3 regions of the Serratia ficaria genome follow, and region 3 is predicted to be linked to each of the others. Evidence: predicted binding sites of a transcription regulator. Region 3 holds the regulator's gene; each other region holds the start of a gene.
The links. Region 3 encodes CRP, which controls carbon source genes, mostly activating them, when cyclic AMP is high. Its sites were predicted from a motif close to ATGTGANNNNNNTCACAT; they were not measured.
Positions count from the first base shown of each region.

Region 1: the regulator CRP is predicted to act here: its motif matches at 3,806-3,823, upstream of msrB (peptide-methionine (R)-S-oxide reductase MsrB).
Region 2: the regulator CRP is predicted to act here: its motif matches at 3,640-3,657, upstream of CKW09_RS11550 (arabinose ABC transporter substrate-binding protein).

Region 1 is NZ_LT906479.1:2,921,861-2,926,841, forward strand. Features, by position in the region: gene sppA (signal peptide peptidase SppA) at 1-986, shown strand, start outside; gene ansA (asparaginase) at 1,080-2,096, shown strand; gene pncA (bifunctional nicotinamidase/pyrazinamidase) at 2,115-2,747, shown strand; gene CKW09_RS13845 (YeaC family protein) at 2,932-3,204, opposite strand; gene msrB (peptide-methionine (R)-S-oxide reductase MsrB) at 3,269-3,682, opposite strand; gene gapA (glyceraldehyde-3-phosphate dehydrogenase) at 4,031-4,981, shown strand, end outside.
Region 2 is NZ_LT906479.1:2,431,922-2,436,902, reverse strand. Features, by position in the region: gene araH (L-arabinose ABC transporter permease AraH) at 1-803, opposite strand, end outside; gene araG (L-arabinose ABC transporter ATP-binding protein AraG) at 824-2,365, opposite strand; gene CKW09_RS11550 (arabinose ABC transporter substrate-binding protein) at 2,424-3,407, opposite strand; gene CKW09_RS11545 (ribulokinase) at 3,771-4,981, shown strand, end outside.
Region 3 is NZ_LT906479.1:4,839,958-4,844,938, reverse strand. Features, by position in the region: gene argD (bifunctional acetylornithine/succinyldiaminopimelate transaminase) at 1-1,141, shown strand, start outside; gene CKW09_RS22735 (YccS/YhfK family putative transporter) at 1,182-3,260, opposite strand; gene crp (cAMP-activated global transcriptional regulator CRP) at 3,312-3,944, opposite strand; gene CKW09_RS22725 (OsmC family protein) at 4,325-4,732, shown strand; gene CKW09_RS22720 (phosphoribulokinase) at 4,772-4,981, opposite strand, start outside.

The DNA of each region.
Region 1 (4,981 bases), 1.9 Mb from region 3:
TCGAAAACCAGCTGGTGAAAACCTTTGGCTGGGACAAGCAGGCCAATGATTTCAACGCCATCAGCATCTATGACTACCAGCCGAAACCGGCGGCGGATCAGGGCGGCAAGATAGCCGTGATCTTCGCCAACGGCGCCATCATGGACGGGCAACAAACGCCCGGCAGCGTTGGCGGCGACACCACCGCCGACGAACTGCGCCAGGCGCGTCTGGACCCGGCCATCAAGGCGGTGGTATTCCGCGTCAACAGCCCGGGCGGCAGCGTCAGCGCTTCCGAAGTGATCCGCTCCGAACTGGCGGCGGTACGCGCCGCCGGCAAGCCGGTGGTGGTTTCGATGGGCGGCATGGCGGCCTCGGGCGGCTACTGGGTCTCTACCCCGGCCGATTACATCATCGCCAGCCCAAGCACCCTGACCGGCTCGATCGGCATTTTCGGCATCATCAACACCTATGAGCAGACGCTGGACAGCATCGGCGTGCACACCGACGGCGTAGCGACCTCGCCATTGGCCGATATTGCCGTGACCAAGGCGCTGCCGCCGGAATTCGCTCAGATGATGCAGTTGAACATCGAGAACGGTTACCAGAACTTTATCGGCCTGGTGGCTAAAGCGCGCAAAATGACGCCGCAGCAGGTGGATCACATCGCGCAGGGCCACGTGTGGCTCGGCAGCGACGCCAAGGCCAACGGGTTGGTCGATCAGCTGGGCGATTTCGACGACGCAGTGAAAAAAGCGGCCGAACTGGCCAAGCTGAAACAGTGGCAGTTGAACTGGTTCGTCGATACGCCAAGCCTGACCGATATGGTGCTCGGCCAGTTCGGCGTGTCGATTCACGCCATGCTGCCTGCCGCCGTTCAGGCCGTGCTGCCGGCGCCGCTGGCCTCCGTCGCCATGGCGGTGAAAGAGCAACCGGGCCTGTTCAACAATCTGAACGATCCGCAAAACCGTTACGCTATCTGTTTGACCTGCGGAGAAGTCCGCTAACAAATAAATCTTCAGCCCGGCAGCCGCCGGGCTTTTTTTCTGCCGTTATCCCCCTATAATTCAGCCCATCTTATCTCCGTTAAAACAATGACCATGCAAAAGAAATCCATCTACGTCGCCTACACCGGCGGCACCATCGGCATGCAACGCTCCGAGCACGGCTATATTCCGGTTTCCGGCCATTTGCAGCGTCAGCTGGCGCTGATGCCGGAATTCCATCGGCCGGAAATGCCGGATTTCACCATCCACGAATATGCGCCGCTGATCGACTCTTCCGACATGACGCCGGAAGACTGGCAGCACATCGCCGACGACATCAAACGGAATTACGATCGCTACGACGGCTTTGTCATTCTGCACGGCACCGACACCATGGCCTTCACCGCGTCGGCGCTGTCATTCATGTTGGAGAACCTGGCCAAGCCGGTGATCGTCACCGGTTCGCAAATCCCGCTGGCGGAGCTGCGCTCCGACGGCCAGACCAACCTGCTGAATGCGCTGTATCTGGCGGCCAATCACCCGGTGAACGAGGTCAGTCTGTTCTTCAACAACAAGCTGTTCCGCGGCAACCGCACCACCAAGGCGCACGCCGACGGCTTCGACGCCTTCGCCTCCCCCAATCTGCCGCCGCTGCTGGAGGCCGGTATCCACATTCGCCGCCAAAACGGCATCGACAGCCCGGCCTGCAACGGCGAGCTGAAAGTGCACGACATCACGCCGCAGCCCATCGGCGTAGTGACTATTTATCCGGGGATCTCCGGCGCGGTAGTGCGTAACTTCCTGCTGCAGCCGGTTAAAGCGCTGATCCTGCGTTCCTACGGCGTCGGCAATGCGCCGCAAAAAGCCGAGCTGGTCGATGAGCTGCGCGCGGCCTCCGAGCGCGGCATCGTGGTGGTCAACCTGACGCAGTGCATCTCCGGGCGGGTCAATATGGAAGGTTACGCCACCGGCAATGCGTTGGCGCATGCCGGCGTGATCAGCGGTTTCGACATGACGGTGGAAGCGGCGTTGACTAAACTGCACTATCTGCTGAGCCAGCCGCTGACGCCGGAACAAATCCGCAGCCTGATGCAGCAAGACCTGCGCGGCGAGCTGAGCATTACCGGTTAACCTCATTTTGGAGCGGCGATGAAAACGGCCCTGTTGTTGATTGACCTGCAAAATGACTTTTGCCCCGGCGGCGCGCTGGCGGTAACGGACGGCGACGCCGCCGTCGCCGTCGCCAATCGCGCCATCGCCGCCTGTGTCGCGCGCGGTGAACCGGTGGTCGCCTGCCAGGACTGGCACCCCGCCAACCACCGCAGCTTTGCGGTCAACGCCAATGCCCAGCCGGGCACCCTGGGCCTGTTGGAGGGCCTGCCGCAGGTCTGGTGGCCGGTGCATTGCGTGCAGGGGAGCCCCGGGGCCGAATTTCATCCCGATTTGCATCAGGCGGCCATCGCGGAGGTGTTCCGCAAAGGGCAAAGCCCGGATATCGACAGCTACAGCGCCTTCTTCGACAACGGCCACCGGGCGCAAACCGCGCTCAACGACTGGCTGCAAAGCCATGGCGTCGACCGGCTGGCGATCATGGGGCTGGCGACCGACTACTGCGTCAAATTCAGCGTGCTGGACGCGCTGGAGCTGGGGTATCAGACGCAGGTAATCGTCGACGGCTGCCGCGGCGTCGATTTGCAGCCGGGCGACAGCCGGCAAGCGCTGCAGGCGATGCGGCAAGCCGGCGCGCAGCTGGTTACCTTGTCACAATTCATCGCCGGCTGACAGCCGGGGCGCCCTGCTTTCTCCGGCGAAAATCGCCAATCGCTGTTCGCCATTTCAAAGGTTTGAGCGGCGCTATGTTCTGGGAATGGGTACCGACGGCCACTACCGTCTGGCGGGTCTTTGGGGATAAACGGCGGGAAGCGCTAAAACGGCGGGCGATGGCGGCATCGCCCTGCCTTGCGCATTATTGCGGTTTCAGTTTTACCAGCGGTTCGCCGACGAACTGCTGTTTCAGCTCCTGCTTGCTTTTCATCACGATCTGGCCGTCGGTGCCGATGCTCATATGTTGCGGATCGGCATTGTTCATCGACTGCCACAGCATCACCGCCTGCAGGCTGTTTTCTTTCTGTTCCGGGGTCAGCGCCACGCCGTCCGGCCATTTGCCCAGCTCAACCGCCTGCGCCAGGCGCTGGTAGATTTCCGGCGTCATCGCCGCAATCAGATCTTTCACATCCATCAGAGCATTTCCCACCTGCGGAAGAATAATTAGCTGAATCGATTTTGTTGGCCAAATGCCCCCCTTAGCCGACGGTCTTATCGCCGTTCTCGCCGTCGGTAAAGCTCAGCGACGCCGAGTTAACGCAGAAGCGTTCGCCGGTCGGCTGCGGGCCATCGGGGAATACATGCCCCAAATGCGCGTCGCAGTGGCCGCAGCGGATCTCAACGCGATGCATATTATGTGAATTATCATCAAGATAACGAATTGCATCATCGGAAACCGGCTCATAAAAGCTCGGCCAGCCGCAGCCGGAATCATACTTGGTTTCCGAATAGAACAGCGGCTGGTTACAGCACAGGCAATGGTACACGCCCTCGCGTTTGTTGTGCAGCAATTTCCCGGAATACGGCGCTTCGGTGCCGCGCTCCTGGGTCACATAACGTTGGATTTCATTCAGTTCCGTGACCGGTTGACCTGGGGTTGTCTCTTTAGCCATTTGTGCGTTTCTCTGAATGTGGATAATGTCAACGAAAACAATGATTAATAATAACAAAAAATTAACACCGCTGCAGGGGTTTTTGGCCTAAACTGTACGCCATAAAGGTCACGCCGCGATGTTATGTGATACCGATCACACATCTTGCGCATGCTGACTTTATACTTGGCGGTTTGACCCCATATTACGGATGAGGCCGAACGCAAACGGACTGTGCAATAAGCGCGCAAACCCGACCCCCAGGTTTGACTTGCCGCAAGAATTGACACGATTCCGCTTGACGCTTGGTAAGGTTTTTGTAATTTTACAACCAACCTTTTATTCACTAACAAATAGCTGGTGGAATATATGACTATCAAAGTAGGTATCAACGGTTTTGGCCGTATCGGTCGCATTGTTTTCCGTGCCGCTCAGGAACGTTCCGACATCGAAATCGTTGCAATCAACGATCTGTTGGACGCAGAGTACATGGCTTACATGCTGAAATATGACTCTACTCACGGCCGTTTCAACGGTACGGTAGAAGTTAAAGACGGCCATCTGGTTGTTAACGGCAAAACCATCCGTGTTACCGCAGAGAAAGACCCGGCTAACCTGAAGTGGAACGAAGTGGGTGTTGACGTGGTCGCTGAAGCGACCGGTATCTTCCTGACCGACGAAACCGCACGCAAACACATCACCGCTGGCGCGAAAAAAGTTGTTCTGACCGGCCCTTCCAAAGACGCGACCCCAATGTTCGTGCGTGGCGCAAACTTTGAAAAATACGCTGGCCAAGACATCGTTTCCAACGCATCTTGCACCACCAACTGCCTGGCGCCACTGGCTAAAGTCATCAACGACAACTTCGGCATCATCGAAGGTCTGATGACCACCGTTCACGCGACCACCGCCACTCAGAAAACCGTTGACGGCCCGTCTCACAAAGACTGGCGCGGCGGCCGCGGCGCGTCCCAGAACATCATCCCTTCTTCTACCGGCGCAGCGAAAGCGGTAGGCGTAGTTCTGCCAGAGCTGAAAGGCAAACTGACCGGCATGGCGTTCCGCGTTCCTACTCCTAACGTTTCTGTCGTTGACCTGACCGTACGTCTGGAAAAACCGGCTACCTACGAAGAAATCAAGAAAGTCATCAAAGCCGCTGCCGAAGGCTCCATGAAAGGCGTTCTGGGCTACGTTGAAGACGACGTGGTGTCTACCGATTTCAACGGCGAAATCCTGACTTCCGTGTTCGATGCCAAAGCCGGCATCGCGCTGAACGACAACTTTGTGAAACTGGTTTCCTGGTACGACAACGAAACTGGC
Region 2 (4,981 bases), 2.4 Mb from region 3:
CCGCCTTTCAGCGACACCCCACCCAGCACGCAGGCGGAGATGACGATCAGCTCATAGCCGATCGAGGTCATCGGCTGGCCGCTGGTCATGCGCGAAGCCAAAATGATGCCGGCGGCGGCCGATACCAGCCCGGACAGCACGAAGATCACAATCTTGGTGCGCACCACCGGCACGCCGGCCAGCCGCGCCGCCTCTTCGTTGCCGCCGATCGCCAGCGTATTGCGGCCGAAGGTGGTCTTGTTCAGCAGAAAACCGAACAGGATCAGGCAGGCGACGGTGATCCAGATCGGCGCCGGCAGGCCCAGCCAGTTGGCGTAGCCGAGGGTGAAGAAACGCTCATCTTCGATGCCGACCGCCTTGCCGTCGGAGATGATATAAGCCAGCCCGCGGAAAATTTGCATGGTGGCCAGGGTGGTGATCAGCGCGTTGATCTTCAGGCGCGCGATGACGAAGCCGTTGATCAGTCCGGACGCCACGCCGAGCAGCAAACCGGCGGCGACGCCGATCCACAGGCTTTCGGTCAGGTTGATCACCACCGCGGTGGTGACCCCGGCGCAGGCGATCACCGAAGCGACCGACAGGTCGAAGTCGCCGGAGGCCAGGCAGAACAGCATGCCGCAGGCCACCATGCCGGACATCGAGATCGCCAGCCCCAGCCCTTTCATGTTGATGAAGCTGCCGAAATTGGGCACCAGCAGCACGCAGGCGATAAACAGCACCGCGAACACCACCAGCATGCCGTAGCTGTCCCAGATGCGCGCCAGCCCCAGGCCGCCGCGGTTCTTCACGGAATTGGTCGTCATGGTCGACATCTCTTTCTCCTTCACAGTCGGGCCACCGTCGCCGTGGCGTCCGGGGCGATATCGGGGGTGCGCAGCATCGCCAGGCTGAGCGCCTGTTCCTCGCTGGCGCCGTGGTGCGGCAGTTCACCGGCGATGGCGCCTTCGCGCATCACGATGACGCGGTCCGCCAGCCCCAGCACCTCCGGCAGGTCGCTGGAGGCGAACAGCACCGCGATGCCCTGCTGCGCCAGCTGGTAAATCACGTGGTAGATCTCGTGCTTGGCGCCGACGTCGATGCCGCGCGTCGGCTCGTCCAGCAGGATCACCTTCATTTCCTCCGACAGCCAGCGGCCCAGAATGGCCTTCTGCTGGTTGCCGCCGGAGAGGTTCATGATCAGCTGTTCGGCGCTGGGCGTTTTGATGTTCAGCGCGCGGATATGATGCTGCGCGTTGCTGACTTCCCAACCGTTGTTGATCAGGCAGCCGGCGCGAATGCTTTTGCGCCGCGCGCTGATGTTGATGTTGTCGCGCACCGAATGCACCGGGATGATGCCGTCCGCCTTGCGATCCTCCGGGCACAGCATGATGCCGGCGCGGATGGCGTCGATCGGCGAACGCACCGCCAGCGCCTGGCCGTCGAGCGTCAGGCGGCCGCCGCGCACCCGGGTGGCGCCGAAAATGCCCTTCATCAATTCGCTGCGCCCGGCGCCCACCAGCCCGAACAGCCCGACAATCTCGCCGGCGCGCACGCTGAGGCTGATGGGCGTTTTCACCCCTTGCGCCTGCAGCCGGTCCAGCTGCAGGCGCACCGCGCCCAGCTCTCGCGGCTGGTAGCCATAGACGTCGCCGAGATCGCGCCCGACCATCGCCTGCACCAGCTGAGCGTGATCGACCTGGTTCATGTCGGCGAAGGTGCGCACGTAGCGGCCGTCCTTGAATACCGTAATCGCATCGCTGAGGGCGAAGATTTCCTCCATGCGGTGCGACACGTACAGGATCACCCGCCCTTCGGCGCGCAGCTCGCGGATCACCCGGAACAGCTGTTCTATCTCCCTGGCGGACAACGAACTGGTCGGCTCGTCGAAAGCGATCACCTTGGCGTTGCGCGCCAGCGCCTTGGCGATCTCCACCATCTGCCACTGGCCGATCGACAGGTATTTGAGCGGCGTATCGGGATCGATATCCAGCCCGAGATGTTCCAGCTGCAGCCGCGCCTCGTAGCGCAGCAGTTTGCGATCCACCATGCCGCGCCGGGTCGGCAGTTGGCCCAGGTAGATGTTCTCCGCCACGGTCATTTCCGGCACCAGGTGCAGCTCCTGGTAGATGATCGCCACCCCGGCGTTCAGTGCGTCGGTGGCGTGGGCGAACTGCACCGGCCGCCCGCGAAGATGGATTTCGCCCTGGCTCGGGGCATAGTTGCCGCTGAGAATTTTCAACAGCGTCGACTTGCCGGCGCCGTTCTCGCCCATCAGGGCGTGGACCTGCCCGGCCTGACAGTCGAAGCTGATATCATCCAGCGCCTTAACGCCGGGGAAACTCTTGCCTATGCCTTTGAAAGCCAGATACGGCGTCGTGGCTGTCATCGCGCTGTCCTCATGCTTGCGTTGAAAACGCCGCCCGCGCCAGCAGGCGGCGCACCGGTTACATCAGGCCTTTTTTCTGCAGCTCGGCCTTGAAGTTGTCGCGGGTGATCAGCACCACGTCGGTCACTTCGGTGAACTTCTGCGGTTCGACGCCCTTTTCCACCCAGTCGTGCAGCATCTGGATGCTCTTGTAGCCGTGGATGTCCGGGCTGGGCAGCAGCGAGCCGTAGAAACCGGTGGCCTGCGCCTTGGAGAGTTCGCTCACCGCGTCCACGCCGTTGATGCCGATGCCGATCACGTTCGGCGCCTTGAAGCCCTGGCCTTCGGTGGCGCGCACGCCGCCCAGCACGGTGTTGTCGTTCATGCCGACGATCAGCCAGTTTTTCACTTCCGGATGTTGCACCAGCATCGAGTTGGCGGCGTCGAAGGCGCCGGGAATGTCATTGGACTTGGTCGGCACCCGGTAGATTTGCTTTTCCGGGAAGCCGGCGGCCTTCAGCGCATCCATCGAACCGCCGGTGCGGCGCCGGGCGGTATCCAGCTCATCGGCGGTGATCGCCATCACCGCGGTGTCCGCCACTTTCCAACCGCGCTGGTTCATCTCTTTCCACAGCTCCTGCCCCTGACGCTCGCCGATTTTGGTCGCCGCCATCATCACCAACGGCACGCTGTCCATCGGTTTGCCCTTGGCGGTGACGAACTGATCGTCGACGGCGATCACCTTCAGGTCATAGCTGCGCGCCTTGGCGACGATCGCCGAGCCGAGCTTCGGATCCGGGGTGCAGATGACGAACCCCTTGGCGCCGCTGGCCGCCAGGCTGTCGATGGCGTTCAGGGTCTTCTCGCCGTCCGGCACGGCGATTTTGATCACTTCGAAGCCGAGATCCTTGCCGGCCTTGTCGGCAAACTTCCACTCGGTCTGGAACCAGGGTTCTTCCGGTTGTTTGACCAAAAAGCCCAGCTTCATGGTTTCGGCGGCAGCCGAATGTGACATAACGGCCGCCAGTCCCAGCGCCGCCAGCGCCTTAGTGAATTTATGCATGATGCTCTCCGCGGTGTCGTTCTCGTTGGCGGGGAAAATGCCGCCACTGTGAAAACGTTATCATTAGGGTATCTGTGGTCGGATAAGCGCTTATGCTGCGCTATTGACCGACGTAAAGAGTAAGACGGAATAAGTTTTAGCGGGAATTTGTTGCCGAAATGTAGAGCGCTATCACATCCAGGGATTACAGCAGATATGTGCATATATTTAGCCGATTCGGCCAAGCGGCGACATTTGACAGCCATCACAAAACCGCTGGCCGAAGCAGAAAAGTGCATACTTCCAGCCAATGGATCCTCACGCCGGCGGCCCGCACGCTCCTATCGTTAACCCCTGTGTAACAACCGATAAGGAGTCAGCATCATGACCGCAGGCGCTATCGCCCTGGGATTGGACTTCGGCAGTGATTCGGTACGGGCGCTGGCGGTGGATTGCCACAGCGGCCGCGAACTGGATACCGAAGTGGTGTATTACCCGCGCTGGCAGCGCGGCGAATTCTGCGACGCCGCGGAAAACCGCTTCCGCCACCACCCGCTCGACTATATCGACGCCATGGAGCAGGCGATCGTCGCGGTGGTGCAGCGCATGCCGCCGGCCAGGCGACTGCAGGTGGCGGGCATCGGCGTCGACTCCACCGGCTCCACCCCGGCGCCGATCGACCAACAGGGCCGGGTGCTGGCGCTGCGGCCCGAGTTCGCCGCCAACCCGAACGCCATGTTCGTGTTGTGGAAGGACCACACCGCCGTCGACGAGGCCGACGCCATCAACCGCCTGTGCCGCAGCGGCGAGTTCCCTGACTATTCGCGCTATATCGGCGGCGTTTATTCGTCGGAATGGTTCTGGGCCAAGATACTGCACGTTTCGCGCCAGGACGCCGAGGTGCGGCGCGCCGCCGCCTCCTGGGTGGAGCTGTGCGACTGGGTGCCGGCGCTGCTGTCCGGCACCACCGCGCCCGACCGGCTGAAGCGCGGCCGCTGCAGCGTCGGCCACAAAACCCTGTGGCATCCCGACTGGGGCGGCCTGCCGCCGAAGGCGTTTTTCGCCGCGCTGGATCCGCTGCTGGTAGAGGACTTGCCCTGGCCGCTGTTTACCGAGGCGCAGACCGCCGATCTGCCGGTCGGCACGCTGACCGCCGAGTGGGCCGCACGGCTGGGGCTGCCGCAGAGCGTGGTGCTGTCCGGCGGCGCCTTCGACTGCCATATGGGCGCGGTGGGCGCCGGCGCTCAGCCCTATACGCTGGTCAAGGTGATCGGCACCTCCACCTGCGACATCCTGATCGCCGACCCTCAGCGGGTTGACGGCCGCGCCATCGAGGGCATCTGCGGCCAGGTCGACGGCAGCGTGGTGCCTGGCATGATCGGGCTGGAAGCCGGGCAATCGGCCTTCGGCGACATGTATGCCTGGTTCAGCCGCCTGCTGAGCTGGCCGCTGCGCGAAGCGGCGAAAAACCAGCCGGCGCTGGCGCCGCAGCTGCGGCAGATAGAAGCCGACCTGCTGACCGACCTCACCGACGCCTGGGCCCGCGCCCCTTCCCTCGATCACCTGCCGGTGGTGCTGGACTGGTTCAACGGCCG
Region 3 (4,981 bases):
TCCGGTGCGCGGCAAGGGCAGCCGGGTGTGGGATCAGCAGGGGAAAGAGTACATCGATTTCTCCGGCGGCATCGCGGTGACGGCGTTGGGCCATTGCCACCCGGCGCTGGTGGCGGCGCTGAAACAGCAGGGCGAAACCCTGTGGCATACCAGCAACGTTTTCACCAACGAACCGGCGCTGCGCCTGGCGAGCAAGCTGATCGCCGCCACCTTCGCCGATCGGGTGTTTTTCGCCAACTCCGGCGCCGAGGCCAACGAAGCGGCCTTCAAGCTGGCGCGCCACTACGCCATCACCCGCCACAGCCCGTACAAAACCAAAATCATCGCTTTCCATAACGCGTTCCACGGCCGCACGCTGTTCACCGTTTCGGTGGGCGGGCAGGCCAAGTATTCCGACGGTTTCGGGCCAAAGCCCGCCGATATCGTGCATGTGCCGTTCAACGATCTGGCGGCGGTGAAAGCGGTGATGGACGACCATACCTGCGCGGTGGTGATGGAGCCGATTCAGGGCGAAGGCGGCATCACGCCGGTGAACGCCGAATTCCTTAACGGGGTGCGCGCGCTGTGCGACCAGCATCAGGCGCTGCTGGTGTTTGACGAGGTGCAAAGCGGCATGGGCCGCAGCGGCAAGCTGTTCGCCTATATGCATTATGGCGTGACGCCGGACATTCTCACCACCGCCAAAGCGCTGGGCGGCGGCTTCCCGGTCAGCGCCATGCTGACCACCGAAGAGATCGCCTCGGTGATGCAGGTGGGCACCCACGGCACCACCTACGGCGGCAACCCGCTGGCCTGCGCGGTGGCGGAAGCGGCGCTGGACGTGATCAATACGCCGGAGGTGCTGAGCGGCGTTGAACAACGCCATGGCCTGTATGTCGACGCCTTGCGGAAGATTGGCGAAAAATACCGAATTTTCACCGACATTCGCGGCATGGGGCTGCTGATCGGCGCGGAGCTGACGCCGCAGTATCAGGGGCGGGCGCGGGATTTCCTCACCGCCGCCGCCGCGCGCGGGCTGATGATCCTCAACGCCGGGCCGAACGTGATCCGTTTTGCGCCGTCGCTGGTGGTGGAGCCGCAGGATATCGAGGCGGGCATGGCGCTGTTTGAACAGGCGGTGCAGGACGTGATCAACGCCTGAACCCGGCGTGCGACGATTGGGGCGCGGCCATGCCGCGCCCTTATTGATCGCGCAGCTTGCGTTTCAGCCAGATGCCGTGGTGCGGGCGCTGGCTCCAGGCCAGCGACGAAATGGTGTGCATCACGCTCAGGTGCGACAGGATGCGCCGCAGGTGGCGTTCCATCTCGGTGACCGGCATGTCGGGATGCAGATCCGGCGGCTGCATGATGCCGCTGTTGCTGCTGCTCGGCCCGTCGTATTCCAGCCGCTGCTGGCAGCTTTGCAGCGCGATTTCACAGGTTTGCAGGTACTCTTCCGCCAGCGTTGGCGTCAGCATGTAGTGCTCGCGCGCCAGGATGGTCATGGCGTTGAGGTGCTCGACGATAAACTGGCTGTGGGTGACCCACAGCCGCATATCCGCCAGATAATCCGAAGCGAATCCCGGTTCCTGCATCGCCTGATTCAGCGAGGTGAACAGCGCATTATGCGCCTGATTGACCTGCATGCGCGCATAGGCCAGCGCGGCGGGATCCGGCTCCCGTTCTTCCAGCATCAGCCGCAGCGCGCGCTGATCGTTTTCCAGCGCCTGGTGCGCGTTTTTGCGCAGCAGGCCGCTTTGCCACTGCGGCCACAGCCAGATGGTGCCGCCGAAGACCAGCACGCAGCCAATCAGCGTATCGACCAGGCGCGGCACCAGGAAATGGGAGCCGTTCAGCGCCAGCAGCTGCAGGGTGTACACCGCGGTAACCGTGAAGCCGATGACCGCCAGCCCGTAGTTTTTCCGCGAAACCAGGTAGGCCAGCAGCGTGATCGCCAACATGATGCTCAGGGTTTCGGCCTCCGGCAGCTGCAGCCGCAGCAGGCCGGCGGCGATCATCAGCCCGGCCAGGGTGCCGAGCGCACGGTGCTGGATCCGCACCCGGGTGGCATTGTAGCCGTTCTGGCTCACCAGCATGATGGTCAACAGGATCCAGTAAGGCTTGGGCAGGTTGAACATCATCCCCAGGCTGCTGCCGAGCGCCAGCGTGACGCCCAGCCGCGCGGCGTTGCGCAGGGCGTTGGACCTGAACGACAGGTAGCTGGCCAGCGCCGGCCAGAACGGCAGGCGGCTCTGATTGGCCATCAGATCGCGACGGTACAGCGGGCGCTGGGTGCGCAGCAGGCGGGCGATGCGGCTGAAATGGTAATAGCAGAACTGGCCGACCGGGTTGTCGGCATGCTGCGCCGCCACCTTCTCCAACGCCGCCAGTTCATGGGTCATATTGAAGCGCTGCGAATGCTGATGATAGAGGATATCGTGCGCCACCACGCGCAGCCGGCCGGCGATCACCTGGGCGTTGCGGCGGATAATCGCTTCGGCCTGGCTTTGCTCCACCAGTTTTTGCACCTCTTCCGGCTGATGCAGGCTGACGGTAATGTGCTCCTGCAGATCCAGCGCCACCTGGAAGGTGCGCAGCAGGCGTTTTTGCTCCAGATTGCTGGCGTGCGGCAGGAAGTTGAGCTGCTGATACAGCAGGCCGATCAGATCCATCACCTTTTGCTGGCGCACCAGCAGCGGCGGCAGCGCGGTTTGCGGATCGGTGTGCTGGGTCAGCAGCGAATATTTGGCCTCGCAGTAGTCCGCCAGCTCCAGATACAGCTGGCTCAAAGACTCGCGCATCGGCTGCTCTTTCCACAGCTTGAACCAGAACCAGGTGAACAGGCCGTACCAGGCGGTGCCGATGACGTACAGCAGCGGCGCCTGCCAGATCGGCACCGTACCGGCCATGCTGAGGGAAAAAATGGCGGCCACCAGCGCCGCCGGCAGCAGCCGGGCGTGCAGCGGGCTGATTTCCCCGCTGACGCCGAGCAGCAGCGCCAGGCCGAGCATCAGCGCCGGCAGCGGCACCTGCCACAGCAGCGCCTGTTGCAACAGCAGGCTGCTGAGCGCGAACAGCGAACCGCCGACGATCAGACGTTTAAAGAAGCGTTTATGGGGCGTGTCCAGCCCGGCGATGTTGCAGCAGGCGGGAACCAGCGAAAACAGCAGGCCGAGCTGCAGCTGGCCAATCAGCAGGCCGAGCAGTACCGGCAGGCACAGCACCAGCGTTTGCCGCAGTGCGTAGTTGACTTCGGGGTGGTAGATCAGGCGGCGCCACATCGCAGGCTGCAGATAAAAAAACGGCGCATCGCTGCGCCGTTTTTTCAGTGATTAACGCGTGCCGTAGACGACAATGGTTTTGCCGTGGGCGGAGATCAGGTTTTGGTCTTCCAGCATTTTCAGAATACGGCCAACGGTTTCGCGTGAGCAGCCGACGATCTGGCCGATTTCTTGACGGGTGATCTTGATCTGCATGCCGTCCGGGTGGGTCATGGCATCAGGCTGTTTCGCCAGGTTCAGCAGGGTTTGCGCGATGCGGCCGGTAACGTCCAGGAAGGCGAGGTTGCCCACTTTCTCGGAGGTGACCTGCAGGCGGCTTGCCATCTGGGCGGACAGGCGCATCAGGATGTCTGGGTTAACCTGGATCAGCTGACGGAATTTCTTATAGGAAATTTCAGCCACTTCACAGGCGGTCTTCGCCCGAACCCAGGCGCTGCGCTCCTGACCTTCTTCAAACAATCCGAGCTCGCCGATGAAATCCCCCTGGTTGAGGTAGGACAGGATCATCTCTTTACCTTCTTCATCCTTGATCAGCACCGCTACGGAGCCTTTCACGATGTAGTAAAGCGTTTCGGCCTTTTCACCTTGGTGAATCAGCGTACTCTTCGATGGATATTTGTGGATATGGCAATGAGACAGGAACCATTCGAGAGTAGGGTCTGTTTGCGGTTTGCCGAGAACCATTCGCTGTTATCCTCTGTTGTTATCGCTGCCTTGTGTCACAGGGGTCAGAGTTCCCTGTAAAACGTGCCTGTAGCCGTTGTCTGAGCGAGGGCTATCGGCAGGTTTTGAGGCGTGTCATAAATATACGCTGTCGCTCTAGCATATTAACTTGCCGGGAGAGCTGCAAGCTACATTCTATTAACATACCGGTAAAGGAGCCTTTCCCTGGGCGTTTCCCTGAAATCAGTGTCCCGGAAAGATTTATTGCGGCTCTGTTTGTAGCACAGAGTAAGGCGGGTGTCTTGTGTTGTCTCGCTTCAGCATGATTAGCATCAGGTTCCGTTGCCTGTTTCTATGCGAAAGCGTACCCTGATTTTAAGAAATCAACCGGAGTGACCAGTATGCAGGCAAGAGTCAAGTGGGTGGAAGGGTTAACGTTTCTGGGTGAATCGGCGTCAGGCCATCAGGTGCTGATGGACGGCAACGCCGGCGACAAGGCGCCCAGCCCGATGGAAATGGTGCTGATGTCGGTGGGCGGCTGCAGCGCGATCGACGTGGTGTCGATCCTGCAAAAAGGCCGCAACGACGTGCGCGACTGCGAAGTCAAACTGACCTCCGAACGCCGCGAAGAAGCGCCGCGCCTGTTTACCCGTATCAACCTGCATTTCATCGTGACCGGCCAGCATCTGACCGACAAGATCGTTGAGCGGGCGGTCAACCTGTCGGCCGAGAAGTATTGTTCGGTCGCGCTGATGCTGAACAAGGCCGCCAGCGTGACCCACAGCTTCGAGATCCGCAGCCCGGAATAACCGGTTAACGGGCGCGGCCAGCGCTGCGCCCGTGCGCTATCATTCGATCTTCTTGCCTTCCAGCAGCCGTTGCACCAGCGGCGCCATAATCAGCTCCATCGCCAGCCCCATTTTGCCGCCCGGCACCACCAGCGTGTTGATGTGCGAGATGAACGAGCCCTGCAGCATCGCCAGCAGGTAGGGGAAATCAATCTGATCCAGCCCGCGGAAGTGGATCACCACGAAGCTTTCATCCAGCGAGGGGATCGC